DNA from 3 places in the Arthrobacter sp. EM1 genome. Region 2 is predicted to be linked to each of the others. Evidence: riboswitches for the same ligand, from Rfam matches in the RefSeq annotation. Region 2 holds a riboswitch; each other region holds the start of a gene.
The links. Region 2 has a riboswitch for cyclic di-AMP ahead of QI450_RS06315 (hypothetical protein). Riboswitches for the same ligand answer to the same signal wherever they lie in the genome.
Positions count from the first base shown of each region.

Region 1: linked by a shared signal. The riboswitch ahead of QI450_RS05740 (hypothetical protein) and the one ahead of QI450_RS06315 (hypothetical protein) in region 2 are both predicted to bind cyclic di-AMP.
Region 3: linked by a shared signal. The riboswitch ahead of QI450_RS09135 (hypothetical protein) and the one ahead of QI450_RS06315 (hypothetical protein) in region 2 are both predicted to bind cyclic di-AMP.

Region 1 is NZ_CP124836.1:1,278,756-1,284,020, reverse strand. It holds gene QI450_RS05745 (heavy metal translocating P-type ATPase) at 1-1,110, shown strand, start outside; gene QI450_RS18085 (hypothetical protein) at 1,259-1,450, opposite strand; gene QI450_RS05740 (hypothetical protein) at 1,447-2,019, opposite strand; cyclic di-AMP (ydaO/yuaA leader) riboswitch at 2,023-2,215, opposite strand; gene QI450_RS05735 (heavy metal-associated domain-containing protein) at 2,582-2,899, shown strand; gene QI450_RS05730 (copper-translocating P-type ATPase) at 2,974-5,103, shown strand; gene QI450_RS05725 (hypothetical protein) at 5,181-5,265, shown strand, end outside.
Region 2 is NZ_CP124836.1:1,384,702-1,389,966, reverse strand. It holds gene QI450_RS06345 (rhodanese-like domain-containing protein) at 1-496, opposite strand, end outside; gene QI450_RS06340 (rhodanese-like domain-containing protein) at 654-956, opposite strand; gene QI450_RS06335 (metal-sensitive transcriptional regulator) at 1,040-1,369, opposite strand; gene QI450_RS06330 (rhodanese-like domain-containing protein) at 1,372-1,686, opposite strand; gene trxA (thioredoxin) at 1,826-2,191, shown strand; gene QI450_RS06320 (OsmC family protein) at 2,261-2,752, shown strand; gene QI450_RS06315 (hypothetical protein) at 3,333-3,749, opposite strand; cyclic di-AMP (ydaO/yuaA leader) riboswitch at 3,753-3,945, opposite strand; gene QI450_RS06310 (heavy-metal-associated domain-containing protein) at 4,312-4,629, shown strand; gene QI450_RS06305 (copper-translocating P-type ATPase) at 4,705-5,265, shown strand, end outside.
Region 3 is NZ_CP124836.1:1,995,714-2,000,978, forward strand. It holds gene QI450_RS09125 (DUF5129 domain-containing protein) at 1-374, shown strand, start outside; gene QI450_RS09130 (dihydrofolate reductase family protein) at 463-1,050, shown strand; gene QI450_RS09135 (hypothetical protein) at 1,108-1,869, opposite strand; cyclic di-AMP (ydaO/yuaA leader) riboswitch at 1,874-2,072, opposite strand; gene QI450_RS09140 (hypothetical protein) at 2,245-2,520, shown strand; gene QI450_RS09145 (DNA alkylation repair protein) at 2,543-3,196, opposite strand; gene QI450_RS09150 (universal stress protein) at 3,269-3,727, opposite strand; gene QI450_RS09155 (DinB family protein) at 3,805-4,317, opposite strand; gene QI450_RS09160 (sulfite exporter TauE/SafE family protein) at 4,501-5,265, opposite strand; gene QI450_RS09165 (rhodanese-like domain-containing protein) at 5,262-5,265, opposite strand, start outside.

The DNA of each region.
Region 1 (5,265 bases), 110 kb from region 2:
GCGCTCGGCCTGGCGACACCGACGGCACTGCTGACCGGAACGGGCCGCGGCGCCCAGCTGGGCATCCTCATCAAGGGCCCGCAGGTTCTCGAAGACACCCGGACCGTGGACACCATCGTGCTGGACAAAACCGGCACCGTGACAACCGGACAGCTCTCCGTCGCGGGAATCCACAGCTTCTCCGGTGCCAGCCGGGAAGAAATCCTGGCCTTGGCCGGCGCCGTTGAAGCCGCCAGCGAGCATCCCATCGCGCGTGCCATCGTTCGCGCGGCCAAGGGCGAAGGGCCGCTGGTGCCAGTCACCGACTTTGAGAGCGCTCCCGGCGGAGGCGTGCGGGGAATGGTGGACGGCCGTCGGGTGGTCGCCGGGAGGGCCGGGTGGCTTCAGGAAAACGGGATCATCCCGGCGGACCACCATCAAACCGCCCTGCAGGCCCAGGAGGGAACCGGCGCCACCGTCATCTGGGTCGGCGTCGACGGGCAGGCCGCGGGAATCATGAGCCTCACCGACACGGTCAAGAACGGCTCCCCGGCAGCCATTGCCCGACTCAAAGCCCTGGGGCTCCGGCCCATCCTGCTGACCGGCGACAATGCCGCAGTCGCAGCGATCGTTGCCGACGAGGTGGGAATCCCGGCCCAGGATGTCATGGCCAACGTCTTGCCGGAAGAAAAGGTAGACGCGGTTCGGAAGCTTCAGGCGTCCGGGGCCACCGTCGCCATGGCAGGGGACGGCGTCAACGACGCCGCGGCCCTGGCACAAGCTGACCTGGGCATTGCCATGGGAAGTGGAACAGACGTCGCGATCGCCGCAGCGGACCTGACCGTCATGGGCAACGACCTTGGCCAGGTGGCCCAGGCAATTGAGCTGTCCCGCAGGACGCTGGCCACCATCAAGACCAACCTGTTCTGGGCGTTCTTCTACAACGCCATCGGGATCCCGGTTGCCGCATTGGGGTTGCTGAATCCGATGATCGCCGGCGCCGCGATGGCTGCCAGTTCGGTCCTGGTCGTCAGTAACTCGCTGCGCCTTCGCCGCTTCGCCGGGACGACGGTTCAGGATTCCTCCCCACACCATCGGGCTGCGCTGCCGGTTCTCGCCCGGCAGGCCTGACCAACCGGCACCGGATGTCAGAACCCGACACCTCGTTGATAGGCGGTAGCGCCCGTTCCGGGCTGCTGGCATTCAGGGGGAACTCGCCAAGGGCCGGCGATCCGCTGCCACCAAAGGCAGCAATTCACCGGCCCTTGACGGGTGTGCGCTAGGCGCCCGCGCGGACGAACGTGACGGGACCGGTGGCGGTCAGCCACGACAGCGGATGCACAACGGTTTGGTTCTTGCTGTTCATGCCGAAGCTAAGAACCTGGCCGTTACCGACGTACATGCCGATGTGGCCCGGCTTGATGACCACGTCGCCCGGCTGCGCGTCAGCGACTGCCTTTCCGTAGCTCATGGACTGCATCGGGCCAGGTCCCCGACAGGGATACCCGCAGCCCCCAGGGCCTTTTCTACCAGGGCTGTGCAGTCCTGGACCAGGCTAAGTTGGACGTAAGCGGCGGAAACCATCGCGGCGTTGACCCCTCCTGCCGCCGGAGCGGAAAGAGGTGCGGTCGCGGCCTGGGGCTGGACAGTGATGGTGGCCTGCCCCGGAGCCTGGGCGGCTTCGGCGGCAGGAGCCGGCGCTTGGACAGCAGGCTTGGGCGCCTCAATGACCGGGGCGGAGGCGGTGGTGACGGCGGGGCCTTCAAAGGAAATCCGGACGCTGGAGTCCGCGCTGAGCTGAGCCGGCGCCTGGTTGGACACCTCAAGGTTCGAGACAGGGGCCGAGTCCCGCTGCGCCGGGGCGTCGGCAGCCTGGGCGGCGATCCCGCTGGTCAGAACAAGTCCCGACGCGGCGGCGATGACGGCGGCCTGCCGGCCCACCCCGCCGGCGTTGCCGGTAGCGGTCCTGGAGATTGTCGCAAGGGTGCTGGTCTTGGCGGTCACAGCGCGGTGGCGGCCCGGATTTTTGCGTGCGGACATGAAGTAGCCTCTCCCCATGCCTGCGGGGTGAGGTGTCGGATTCGGATGGGAGACACCCGGCCGCGACCTGCATAAGTGCAGGGGCGCGGCTTCACCCCAAGGCCTGAGAACAGGCCAACATGTGGTTTCCTCGTCTCTGCCGGACGATTTCTGCGAACGGATCCCGGGCAGCGGCAGAGTTAGGCAATCGGCCAGGGAGTCCCTTTCTCGGAGAAAACCGGCACGAATTCGACGGTACGGTAATACTAAGGGGATGTCACATTCAGGTAACGAATGCTGCCGCATGGGTTCGACGGGCGGCCCCGCCATGATCCGCGGTGAGCGGGCGCCCCTATGGCGACAGCGCAGGGCGGCGGGACCCGGCAGGTGCCGCGTGCGGGAGGCTCCCCCCGTTCCTGAGTCCGTCAGAGGCATCCCGGGCACTTTGTAAAATATACCCCTTGGGGGTATATTTGACCTGTTGTCAGTGAAGTGGTTTGTCCAGGCCCGAGGAATTGCCGGCCGTTACAGCCGTTCAACCCCAGCATCCTCGTTACGGCTCTTTGCAAAGGAACGAACTGACATGTGCGGAACTAACAACCGGACCGAACTTCCCCTTGCCGCTCCGGAACCGTCCGGCTGCAGCTGCTGCTCACCCGGCGCCCGGACGCAGACACAGACCCCGGCTGAGGGCTTCGAATACCTGGTCGAAGGACTTACCTGCGGACACTGCGTTCAAACGGTAGAACAGGCAGTCAGTGCCGTGGCCGGGGTCGAGTCGGCGATCGTGGAGCTCGTCGTCGGAGGAGAGTCCCGCCTCACCGTGGCCGGTGCGGCGGACGTCTCCGCGGTTCGCAACGCAGTGACCGGCGCCGGCTACAGCCTTACCGCCGGCGAGTAGTCCAGCCGTTCTCCGATACAGACAAGCCGTCGGCCCTGGCCGCCACCAGAGATAATTCCTGAGGAGCGCACCAAATGGACCACGACCACCACAACGGACCTTCCGCCCGGCAGGACGAGCCAGGCGCTCCCCGCAGCGGGGCGGCCGTGGCGCATGCACCTGATGCCCACGCCGTCCATTCCCAAGGCATGGATGATGAGCACATGGTGCACACCCAGGGCCAACACGCCGGACACAGCGTCGCGATGTTCAAGAACAGGTTCTGGCTGACGCTGGCCATGTCCGTGCCTGTCGTGTTCTTCAGCCCCATGTTCGGCGGGCTGCTGGGCTATACACCCCCGGTTTTCCTGGGCTCGGCCTGGATCCCGCCGGCGCTGGGCACCGTGATCTTCTTCTACGGCGGGCAGCCCTTCCTCAAAGGTGGCCTGGAGGAACTGAAGAGCCGAAAACCGGCCATGATGCTGCTGATCGCCATGGCGATCAGCGTCGCATTCATCGCCTCCTGGATCACCAGCCTCGGGATCGGCGGGTTCGACCTGGACTTCTGGTGGGAGCTGGCCCTGTTGGTGGCGATCATGCTGCTGGGGCACTGGATCGAGATGCGCGCCCTCGGCTCCGCACGGGGTGCCCTGGACGCTCTTGCGGCTCTGTTGCCCGACGAGGCAGACAGGATTACCGCTGAGGGCACCGAAACCATCAAAGTCAGCGAGCTTGCGGCGGGGGACACCGTCCTGGTCCGCTCCGGAGCCCGAATGCCGGCCGACGGCACCATTGTTGACGGCCAGGCAGAGTTCGACGAATCGATGATCACCGGGGAATCCAGGACCGTCCTCCGCTCATCCGGGGATAAGGTCATCGCCGGAACCATCGCCACAGACAACACCGTCCGCGTGCAGGTCACCGCTGTCGGGGACGACACCGCCCTGGCCGGAATCCAGCGCCTCGTCGCCGAGGCGCAGGCCTCCTCCTCCAAAGCCCAGGCCCTCGCCGACCGGGCCGCCGGTTTCCTGTTCTACTTCGCCGCCGGCGCCGGGGTCCTCACGTTCATCGTCTGGTCACTGCTGGGCAGCGTCCCCGACGCCGTGACCCGCACCGTCACCGTCCTCGTAATCGCCTGCCCCCATGCCCTTGGCCTGGCCATCCCCTTGGTCATCGCCATCTCCACCGAGCAGGCGGCACGGGCCGGTGTCCTGATCAAGAACCGGATGGCACTGGAGCGCATGCGCACCATCGACGTTGTGCTCTTCGACAAGACCGGGACCCTCACCAAGGGCGAACCGGCACTCAAAGACGTCGCGACCGCCCAAGGCGTGGACCGGAACGATCTCCTGGCACTGGCAGCAGCCGTGGAAGCAGACAGTGAGCACCCGGTGGCACGGGCCATCGTCCGCGCCGCACGGGAGCAGAACCTGACGATTCCAGCGGCGTCCGGATTTTCGTCCATGACCGGCCGCGGTGTCCGCGCCACGGTCGACGGCAGGACCATCCACGTCGGCGGCCCGGCACTGCTCCGTGACCTCGAAGCCCACGAACCGAAATCATTGGCCGCCGCCACCGGGGCGTGGATGGACCGAGGCGCAGCCGTCCTGCACATCATTGACGGGCAAAGGATCCTCGGGGCCGTGAGCCTCGAGGACGCCGTCCGCACCGAATCCCGCCAGGCCGTCAAAGCCCTGCAGGACCGCGGCATCAAGGTCGCTATGATCACCGGCGACGCCCAACAGGTCGCATCCGCCGTCGCCGAAGAACTCAATATCGAAGAGGTGTTCGCCGAAGTCCTCCCGGCAGACAAAGACAAGAAAGTCGCCGAACTGCAGGCCCGCGGACTCAAAGTCGCCATGGTCGGCGACGGCGTCAACGACTCCCCCGCGCTGGCCCGGGCCGAAGTGGGCATCGCAATCGGCACCGGCACCGACGTCGCGATGGAATCCGCCGGCGTCGTCCTAGCCGGCAACGACCCCCGCGCCGTCCTGTCCATGCTGGACCTCTCACGGGCAAGCTACCGGAAAATGTGGCAGAACCTCATCTGGGCCACCGGCTACAACATCATCTCCGTCCCGCTCGCCGCCGGCGTACTCGCCTTCGCCGGAGTCGTCCTCTCCCCTGCCACGGGAGCCGTACTGATGTCCATCTCCACAGTGGTCGTAGCCCTGAACGCGCAGCTGCTGCGCCGGCTAAAACTCAACCCCGCCCAGATCCGTTAGTCCAGATCCGTTAATCCCGGCGGCCGCCGGGCCGGTACCCTTAAGCGAAACATGATCCGCTGGAAAGGAGGAACACCATGGCTACAGCTTTGAGCGGTCGCGCCGCGGCCTTCCTCCGCCGTGCGTGCCTGCTGGCAGGAATGCTGGCGGTCATCGCCGGGA
Region 2 (5,265 bases):
CGGCGGAGAACGTCAGCCCGGCGCCGATGCCCCCGGCGACCAGTCCCAGTTTCGGTGAGACGAATTTCGCTGCGACGATGCTGGCCAGGACCAGGGAGCCTGCGGTCATCCGGACCTGGCGTTCCAGGGCCCAGGGTCCGCGGCCGCGGACCACGGTGCCGCCGGCGGCGGCGTAGGCCGGGACTCCCCCGGTCAGGACGCTGGCACTGGCCAGGCCGACGGAGTCCAGGTGTTTGCGGGCCTGCTCGGCGCGGTTGCCGGACTGGCAGACCAGCACTACGCGGGTGCCCATTTTGGCCGCGAATTCCTCGGTGTGCTCACTGAGCATGGGAAGCGGCACATGGTAGGAGCCCTTGATGTGCAGGGAATCGAATTCCGCACCGCCGCGCACGTCGATGATCATCAGATCGTCGTGGTTGTCTTCCCAGGCCTTCAGGGTCGAGGCATCAATGGACTGCGGGGCTGATTCAACGGGGGTGGTCTTCAAGGAAGTCATAATCTCTTTCGGTATATCTTGGAGCATTTCTGCTGGCGGCCCCGCATTTGCGGTAACCGACCTCCACCGCCCGGGTTGCCGTGTCAAGGACACGCTCCGGGCAGGTGGAAGCCCGGACGGCGCTTAGGGGGCGCGCCGTCCGGGCAGTCTGGTGGGGTCAGCCGGTGGGGAGGCCTGCGGCGGTCCAATCGAGCATTCCGCCGGGCACGGTGTAAGCCGTGAAGCCCGCGGCCGTGAGCTGGTCAGCGGCCGCTGCGCTGCGCCGGCCGCTGCGGCAGATGGCGATGACGGTGCGGGACTTGTCGAGCTCGTTGAAGCGGCCGGACAGGTCGCTTAGGGCGATGTGCCGTGCGCCGACGATCATGCCCTCGGCAACTTCATCTGATTCGCGGACATCGAGAATCTGGGCGTCGCTGCCGCGCTTGAGCTGCTCCGCGAGCTGCTGGGGGGTGATTTCCATGTGCTGGACCTTTCGGTAGGACGGGGCGGTTGTGCTGGATATTGGGGCTGGGCTCCGTTGCCCTGGCAGTGGCCGGAGCCGGCCTAGGTCAGGCGCAGGAAGAGCGTGCGGATTTCCTTCAGGGTGGGCCTCTGGACCGGCATTCCACGCTGCACGCCGCCTGCAGGGAGGACGTCCGCCGGCTCGGTGAGGCACTCGCGCATCGCCGCCGAGATCAGTTCGAATCCGGCCTTGTCCAGGGCACCGCGAACCGCCGACAGCTGGGTGACGACGTTGCGGCAGTCTGCCCCGGATTCGACGGCGGAAATCAGCGCAGTGAGCTGCCCCTGGGCGCGCTTGAGGCGATTGATGGTGCGGCGGCTGCCGGCGTCCGGGCCCGGCTCGAGCTGCGGGAGGCTGACGGTGGAGGACATGATCACTGGCCGCCTGCCCGGTAGGTGACCGGGTGCCCATTGCGGTACCACTCGGTAATACCGCCCATGACATTCACTGCGTCGTAGCCCTGCCCGGCGAGATGCGCCGTGGCCCGGGAACTGCGGCCGCCCGAAGCGCACATCACATAAACAGTCCGTCCGACCGGAACGTCACCGAGGGAGTGCTGGAAACCCGAGAGCGGAATGTTTTTCGTTCCCGGGACGCAGGCCTCCGAGTATTCCTCTTCTTCCCGGACGTCGATGATGGAAACATCAGACCCCAGTGCTGCCAGGTCGTCCACTGAAATGCTCTTCATGCTGGTGCCCTTTCACGTTGTCCGGCAGTCCGGGCGGGTAGTTACCCTCCATCATGATACCCCAGGGGGTATCAATGCAAACCGGCACAGAGCTCACTGCCCTGTTGCTCCAATACCCCTAGGGGTATATTATTTCACTATGACAACCATCGACATTTCTGAAGCGACCTTCAACGACACCATCACCGACAACGACATCGTCCTGGTGGACTTCTGGGCAGCCTGGTGCGGGCCCTGCCGGATGTTCGCCCCCACGTTCAGCAAAGCTTCCGAGAACCACGCGGACGTTGTTTTCGCGAAGGTGGACACGGAGGCCGAACCCGGCCTCTCCGCTGCCGCCCGCATCAGCTCCATCCCCACCCTGATGGCCTTCCGGGACGGGATCCTGGTCTTCTCCCAGCCGGGGGCGATGAACGCGGCCGGGCTGGAACAGCTCATCAAGGGCATCAAGGAACTGGACATGGAAGAGATCCGGGCTAAAGTGGCAGCCGCCCCGGCCTCCTAGGAAGTTACCCGACCCCAGCTCCGGCCCAGGGCTTCCCGGGCATGCCCCACCAGCGGATTGAGAAACACATTGAGCAGTGAACCAGTCATTACAGCCGCAGGCAGCGCAATAGCCACCGGAGGCCCTGCACCCGGGGGGAGCCAGCCGGTCCGGGTCGCGCACCTGGGCGGTGACCGCTTCGATATCAATATCCGTGGCCACATCATCCGGACCGACCAGCCAGTCGGCAACGGCGGGGAGGATACCGGCCCCACGCCGACGGAGCTGTTCATCGCGAGCCTCGCCGGCTGCGTCGCGTTCTATGCCCGCCGCTACCTGCAACGGCATGACCTGCCCACCGAGGGCTTGGCCGTGGAGGCGGATTTCGAGATGGGCTCACGACCCGCCCGCGTTGCGCGGATCAATGTGCACCTCACTATCCCCGACGGCGTGCCCGCCGAACGCCGCGAGGCCCTGCTCGCCGTCGCCTCCCACTGCACCGTACACAACTCACTGACATCAGTCCCTGAGATCTCGGTCGCCTTCGCCGGCGACTCCGGATGGCCAAACGCGAACTCCTGAGGTTCCAGCAAGGGTTCCAGCAAGCCACGGCTTGGGATCCGGGCGTCATCCGCGCCATGCACGGCGGCGGCGCCATAAACAGCAGCCCGTGGGGCGCCGACGGAACAATCGCCACCCCGCAATCGATCGGCCCGGCACAGCCCCCGGGAAGTGGAGGCCGCCGACGGGACCAAGACGCTGACAGCAGACCCCGTGAAGCCCCCTGCAATACGTCCCCTGTGCTGCAGGGAACGTATTGCAGGGACGTATTGCAGGGCAGGTTCTGACCCGGCGGGTCAGGAGCAGGTGCAGCGCCGCTCCTCCGGAACGTCAGCCATTACCGAATCGACGTGCTCGCCGCAGCCGGCCCAGGTGGTCTTTCCACAGTTGCTGCAACGGACGGGACTGCACATTGTTACTCCTCAGGTAGGTTGGTTACACAAGCAATAATACCCCCAGGGGTATCGTTTGCCAAGCACCCCGAAGATCTCTTGCATACCCCAAGGGGTATGCAAGAGACTGTCAGGATGCCAACAATTCCCAGGTCTGCAGGACCACGGCCCGCCGCATCTCTGGCCGGCCCCGCCGGCGGCGTCCTGCCTCAACGCAAAGTGGTCTCCATCCTGGTCTGCGGGCAGATTCTCGGCGGCATCGGCATGGGCGCCACGTTGTCCCTTGGCTCCCTGCTCGCGGCACAGCTTTCCGGATCGCCGGCATGGCCGCCACGATGAGCACCCCGTTCAAAGGCAATCCGGACACTGGCGTCAGCACTCAGCGCAGCGGGTGTCCGGGTGGACACCTCAAGGTTCGAGACAGGGGCCGAGTCCCGCTGCGCCGGGGCGTCGGCAGCCTGGGCGGCGATCCCGCTGGTCAGAACAAGTCCCGACGCGGCGGCGATGACGGTGGCCTGGCGGCCCACCCCGCCGGCGTTGCCGGTAGCGGTCCTGGAGATTGTCGCAAGGGTGCTGGTCTTGGCGGTCACAGCGCGGTGGCGGCCCGGATTTTTGCGTGCGGACATGAAGTAGCCTCTCCCCATGCCTGCGGGGTGAGGTGTCGGATTCGGATGGGAGACACCCGGCCGCGACCTGCATAAGTGCAGGGGCGCGGCTTCACCCCAAGGCCTGAGAACAGGCCAACATGTGGTTTCCTCGTCTCTGCCGGACGATTTCTGCGAACGGATCCCGGGCAGCGGCAGAGTTAGGCAATCGGCCAGGGAGTCCCTTTCTCGGAGAAAACCGGCACGAATTCGACGGTACGGTAATACTAAGGGGATGTCACATTCAGGTAACGAATGCTGCCGCATGGGTTCGACGGGCGGCCCCGCCATGATCCGCGGTGAGCGGGCGCCCCTATGGCGACAGCGCAGGGCGGCGGGACCCGGCAGGTGCCGCGTGCGGGAGGCTCCCCCCGTTCCTGAGTCCGTCAGAGGCATCCCGGGCACTTTGTAAAATATACCCCTTGGGGGTATATTTGACCTGTTGTCAGTGAAGTGGTTTGTCCAGGCCCGAGGAATTGCCGGCCGTTACAGCCGTTCAACCCCAGCATCCTCGTTACGGCTCTTTGTGAAGGAACGAACTGACATGTGCGGAACTAACAACCGGACCGAACTTCCCCTTGCCGCTCCGGAATCGTCCGGCTGCAGCTGCTGCTCACCCGGCGCCCGGACGCAGACACAGACCCCGGTTGAGGGCTTCGAATACCTGGTCGAAGGACTTACCTGCGGACACTGCGTTCAAACGGTAGAACAGGCAGTCAGTGCCGTGGCCGGGGTCGAGTCGGCGACCGTGGAGCTCGTCGTCGGAGGAGTGTCCCGCCTCACCGTGGCCGGAGCGGCGGACGTCTCCGCGGTTCGCAACGCAGTGACCGGCGCCGGCTACAGCCTTACCGCCGGCGAGTAGTCCAGCCCGTTCTCCGATACAGACAAGCCGTCGGCCCCGGCCGCCACCAGAGATAATTCCTGAGGAGCGCACCAAATGGACCACGACCACCACAACGGACCTTCCGCCCGGCAGGACGAGCCAAGCGCTCCCCCCAGCGGTTCCGCCGTCGCGCATGCACCTGATGCCCACGGCATGGATGATGAGCACATGGTGCACACCCAGGGCCAACACGCCGGACACAGCGTCGCGATGTTCAAAAACAGGTTCTGGCTGACGCTGGCCATGTCCGTGCCTGTCGTGTTCTTCAGCCCCATGTTCGGCGGGCTGCTCGGCTATACACCCCCGGTTTTCCCGGGCTCGGCCTGGATCCCGCCGGCGCTGGGCACCGTGATCTTCTTCTACGGCGGGCAGCCCTTCCTCAAAGGTGGCCTGGAAGAACTGAAGAGCCGAAAACCGGCCATGATGCTGCTGATCGCCATGGCGATCAGCGTCGCATTCATCGCCTCCTGGATCACCAGCCTCGGGATCGGCGGGTTCGACCTGGACTTCTGGTGGGAGCTGGCCCTGTTGGTGGCGATCATGCTGCTGGGGCACTGGATCGAGATGCGCGCCCTCGGCTCCGCACGGGGTGCCCTGGACGCTCTTGCGGCTCTG
Region 3 (5,265 bases), 610 kb from region 2:
CGGACGGAACCATCAGCCCTGAGACGGCCCTGGACCGGCTGCGGGACGCACGCACCCAGCTCTCCGAGCTGCTCAGGGACCACGCGGATACCGTCATCGCCGGCTACGCCAAAAACGAAAAGGAAGCCAACCTGATGCGCAAGGAAATGGAAAGCGCCCAGGCCGGCAGCAAAGCCAAGTACGGGCGTACCTACGAGCCCAGCATCCTTGGCACCGTGTACCCGGCCTACTACTTCTTCTCCGTTCCCACTTTCAACTCCGGTTTCAACACCGGTGTCAGCAGCGTCGGAAGCGCCCGCGGCGGCGGCGGCACCACCGGCTACGGCGCAAGCGGCGGAAGCTTCTCCGGGTCCGGCAGTTCATCCAGCTTCTAACGGTTCGGCCGGAATTGACCCTACCGGAGAGCCGAACTGCGGCGTACGCTCGAACTCCCGGGGTGCCGGGCAGCGAAGGAGTGATGCAATGCACAAAGTCATTCTGATGTTTCAGGTATCCCTGGACGGATTCATCGAGGGGCCGGGGCAGGACCTGAGCTGGCATCGGGTCGATGAAGAACTGCACCAACATTTTAACGAAGAGCTCCGCGGCATGGGAGCGTTTCTAGACGGCCGCGTGACGTACGAGATGATGGCCGAGTACTGGCCCACGGCCGCCCAGGACCCGTCCAGCACGGCCCCGGAGATCGAGTTCGCCGGGATCTGGCGGGACATGCCCAAGGTCGTCTACTCCAGGACCTTGTCGAAGGCCGGCTGGAATACGCAGGTGGTGCGCGAGGTCGTTCCCGGGGACGTGAGGCGGCTCAGGGAACACTCGGATGGCGACCTTGCGCTGGGCGGTGCAGAGCTCGCGGCGGCCTTCAGGCGGCTGGGGCTGATCGATGAGTACCGGATCTATGTGCACCCGGTCCTGCTTGGCCGGGGCAAGCCTTTGTTTCAGGCGGCCGATGACATCACGGCGCTCCGACTGCTGGAGAGCCGTACGTTCGGCAGCGGGGTGGTGTTGCTGCGGTATTCCCCGGAGCCTGCCTCCGGGCAGACCGAAGGCCGGTGATCCGCTGCCCCCAAGGCAACCGATCGACCGGCCTTCAGTACAGTGCCTGCGGTTGTGCTAGCCGGCGCGGACGAACGTTATGGGCCCCGTGGCGGTCAGCCAGGACAGCGGGTGGGCCATGGTGGCGTTGACACCGTTCATGCCGCCGCTGATGGCCTGGCCGTTGCCGGCGTAGATGGCAACGTGGCCGGACTGGACAATGATGTCTCCGGGCTGGGGGTCGCCGACTACCTTCCCGTAGTTCATAAAGCCCATCGGACCAATGTCACCAACCGGGATGCCGGCAGCGTTCAGGGCCTTCTCGACCATCGCGGTGCAGTCCTGCGTGATGCCGACCTGGCCGTACGCCACGGCCAGAAGGGTGGCATTGACCCCGCCGGCAGCCGGGGCAGCAACAGGAGCCGCTGCCGGCGCAGGTGCAGCCTGGACGTTGACAGTAGCCTTCGCGGCGGCAGGGGCGGCAGGGGCGGCAGGGGCGGCAGGGGCGGCCGCACGGGCCGGTGCTGCGGGGGCCGCCGGGGCCGCGACGGGCTGGGGTGCCTCGACCACTGGCGCCGGGGCAGTCTCAACGACGGGGCGTTCGAAGGTGATCTGTACAGCCGAGTCCGCCATAACCGGGGCGGCGACCGCGCCCTTGACATCGACGGAACTCGCGGGTGCGGAGTCGCGCTGGGCTGGCACGTCCGCTGCATTGGCGGCCATCGCGCCGCTGAAAACCATTCCGGAAGCGGCGGCGAAGACTGCGGCCTGACGGCCGATGGTGCGGCGGGTACTGCGAAGATCGTCGCGGTTGGGCGCGTGAGTGTTGCTGAAAGTCATTAGTTGAGCCTCTCCCAATGCCTGCGGGGTGAGCTGTCGGATTCGGATGGGAGGCACCCGGCCGCACGCGGACCCGATCATGTCGGGCCGTGCGGCTTCACCCCAAGACCCCTGGAGAACAGCGGGCCAAAAGTGGTTTCCCCGTCTCTGCCGGACGTTGCTGCGAGTTATCCCCGCGCCGCGGCAGAGTTAGGCAATCGGCTGGGGAGAGCCCGTCTCGGAGACAACAGGCACCTAACAAAGATAACGGAATGATCACAACATGTCACGTTGCGGTAACGGCGGACCGGGCTGCGGGGGCCCGCCGGCCCTTCCCGCACGCGGTCACAGGCATAGGATGTTGCCAACACCGTCCCCCGAAGCAGAGGCCCGAAAATGACCACTCCCCACGCCGCCCGGCCCGCTGTGGCAATCTGCCAGCTCAGTAACCAGCCGTTGGCGGACTTCAGTGTCAACACCGAACTGCTGGTCCTGGAAAACGGGGAAGTCCACGTTTCGACGTGGGACGCCGAGCCACGCGACGGCGGCTTCGATGTCCGCGTCCTGAATGACCGTGTGGATACCCTCGGCTTTATGGTGATCACGGATTGGGAGTTCTTCGACGAAAAGGCCTACGCCGTTGTGGAGCGCCGACCGGGCCACTCAGGGTAGCTTGCCGGCCGGGACGTCCGGGTCAGAACTCCAGCTCCGGCCGGTGCCGTTCCATCTCGGCGAGCATCAGGGCCACCGCGACGTCGGTGACCGCACTCTCGCCGTCCTGACCCGACTCCGCTCGGGGTGGCCGCGCCAGCGCCGATCGGGCGTGACGCACGAACCGGGGCCAGTCCCCTGCGCCGGTGCGGAGTGCGCGCAGCGGTGACAGCAGGGCCGCGCGGCGCAGCCAGCCGTCGGGATCCCGAATCCAACGGTCCAGGACACTGTCGGCGCGTACCCTGCCGACGACGTCGAGCCCGGCGATCAGGGGACCAACGACGTCGATGGCCAGCGGATCAACCAAGGCGCCCAGCCGGGCACTCCGCACAAATCCCTCGATCCGGGTCAGGTCCGTATTGGTCAGCACGCCCACTTTTGACTGCAGCAGCACAACGGCGGCGAGGCGGCGTTCAAAGACCGGCACGTCCCACAGCTCGGAGCCCAGGGCGGTGATGTCATCATGGGTCAGTCCTGGATGGCGGCGGAGGGTGTCACGGACGGTTCCGCGGACGGCTCCGACCGATGCACCGTAGTACCGGTGATTGCTGCCGTGCCTGGCCTCAGCGTCCTCGGCTCGGCTCCACGAGGACTCGCGCTGGAGGGCCGCGTCAATAGCATCACCCGCATAGCTCATGGGGATATTCTCCCGCAGACCCTGGGCTGTTGATGATCCGGACCGCCAGGGCGAGCCAACGGGCCCCGCTGCTCAGGACTCCTTGGGCCGGACAACGAGCACAGGGCAGGGCGCGTGATTGATGATCTGTGTTGCCACCGATCCCAGGTGCAGCCCGGGGAATCCGCCGTGACCACGGGCCCCCACGATAACGAGGTCGGCAGCCTTGGCGGCGTCGAGCAATGCAGACGCCGCCGAATCGCCGTGAACGACTTCTCCACTGGCTGCCACGCCCTGGCTTTCAGCAGTCTCCAGGGCAGCAGCCTGCAACGTCTCGGCTGCGCGTCGGGGGGAGTCCTCTGCCACAACTTCGCCGGCGGCCGTTTCCAAAAGTGCCGGGTACCAGGCGAGCGGGGGCTTGCTCCAGGCGGTGATGAGGCGAATCCGGCCATTGCGGCGCTTTGCCTCATCCACGGCCCAGTTCAGTGCACTGTCCGAGTTCTCTGAGCCGTCAAAACCAACCACAATGACAAACGGGCCTGTACTGGTCATGTCTTTTCCATTCTCTAGATTCAGTGGGCGAGGTGGGCGAGTCGGTCGTGGCGGGAGCGAAAGCCGGTGCCAGTGGCCTAGACCTCGACGGCGGGTTTCGGCCCCTTCGCAAAGGCTGCCTGGCCCACGTGCTGGAGGCAATCGGCAAGGGTGCTGACCAGCCGCGCCCCAAGGGTGACGGGCGGGTCCCAGCGGGTATCGACAATGCGGTCGAAGTCCTTGTCGCCGAGGGATTCCAGGAACTGCACGGTCTGCTTGTGAACCGCTTCATAGTATTCCGCCAGGAGCTCCGGGGAGGCTTTCACCGCGTCGACCTGGTCCGAAGTATGGCGGTATCCGGTGTCTTTGGCAGCCAAGGGCAGATCAAAACGATCCGCAAACCCCTCCGCAATCCAGACCTGTTCCAGTCCTGCCGCAGCGGCGAGTTGCGCGTCCTCCACCCGGCTGAGATGCCAGATCAGCCAAGCCATCGAGTTTCCGGTGCCCGCTGGCCGACGGAGGAGGGCCGTACCGTCACACCCGTCAAGGGTGTCTGCCACGGTTTCACGGAGCCGGCCGAAGGCGTCCAGCAGCAGTTCGTTGGGTTTCATCGAGTCCCCTCATCGAGTAGCGTCGCTCCGCCCCATGCTTGCACGGAGAACACTCCCCCGGATAGGGCCGAATCGATCCTAAGTCCGGCCTGATCTTCGATCCTGCGTCCCGCCTTCAGCACACGCCTTCAGCACACCGCCTTCAGCACACGCCGTCAGCACACCTCCGCCGTGCGAACGTATTCAGGAGAGCAGCGCCTGCACCGTCACGTAGCTTGCGACCAGCAGAACCAGGACGCCGAAACTTCGCTTCAGGACTTTGTCCGGGATCCTGGTCCCGAGCCTGCCGGCAAGGAGGGACGTGACCATGGCCGCGCCGGCGAAGGCGGACGTCACGGCCCAGTCGATCTGCAGGTCCCCGAGGTGTGCAGCAAAGCCGGCCACCGAGTTGATCACGATGATCACCAGTGAGGTGCCAACGGTCACAGCCATCGGCAGGCCCAGGACAAGGGTCAGGGCGGGGACGATCAGGAAGCCGCCCCCCACTCCGAGGAGACCGGTCAGGAACCCCACGACGGCACCGGTGGCGATTGCCTTGGGCAGGCAGCTGCGCCAGTTGACGCCTCCGCCGGGCAAGGCGCAGGAACCGCCGGACGCCTTGGACGGAAGCATCATCCGGATCCCGGCGAGGACCATAATGGCGGCGAAGGCGAGCAGCAAAACCTTCGGGTCGAGGAGCCGGTTAACGAAAGCACCAAGATACGCGGTAGCCGTGCCGGCTGCGCCGATGATAAGAGCCAGCCGCCAGTTCACACCGCCCCGCAGCCGGGGCAACACCGCGACGGCGGAGGATGCTCCGACCACAACCAGCGACGTCGGGATTGCCGCACTCAGCGGCAGCCCCACCCCGTAGACGAGGGCGGGGACGGCCAGGATGGACCCGCCGCCGCCAACCAAGCCCAGCAGGCCGCCGACGATCAGTCCGAACGCCGCCGCGGTGATGATCAC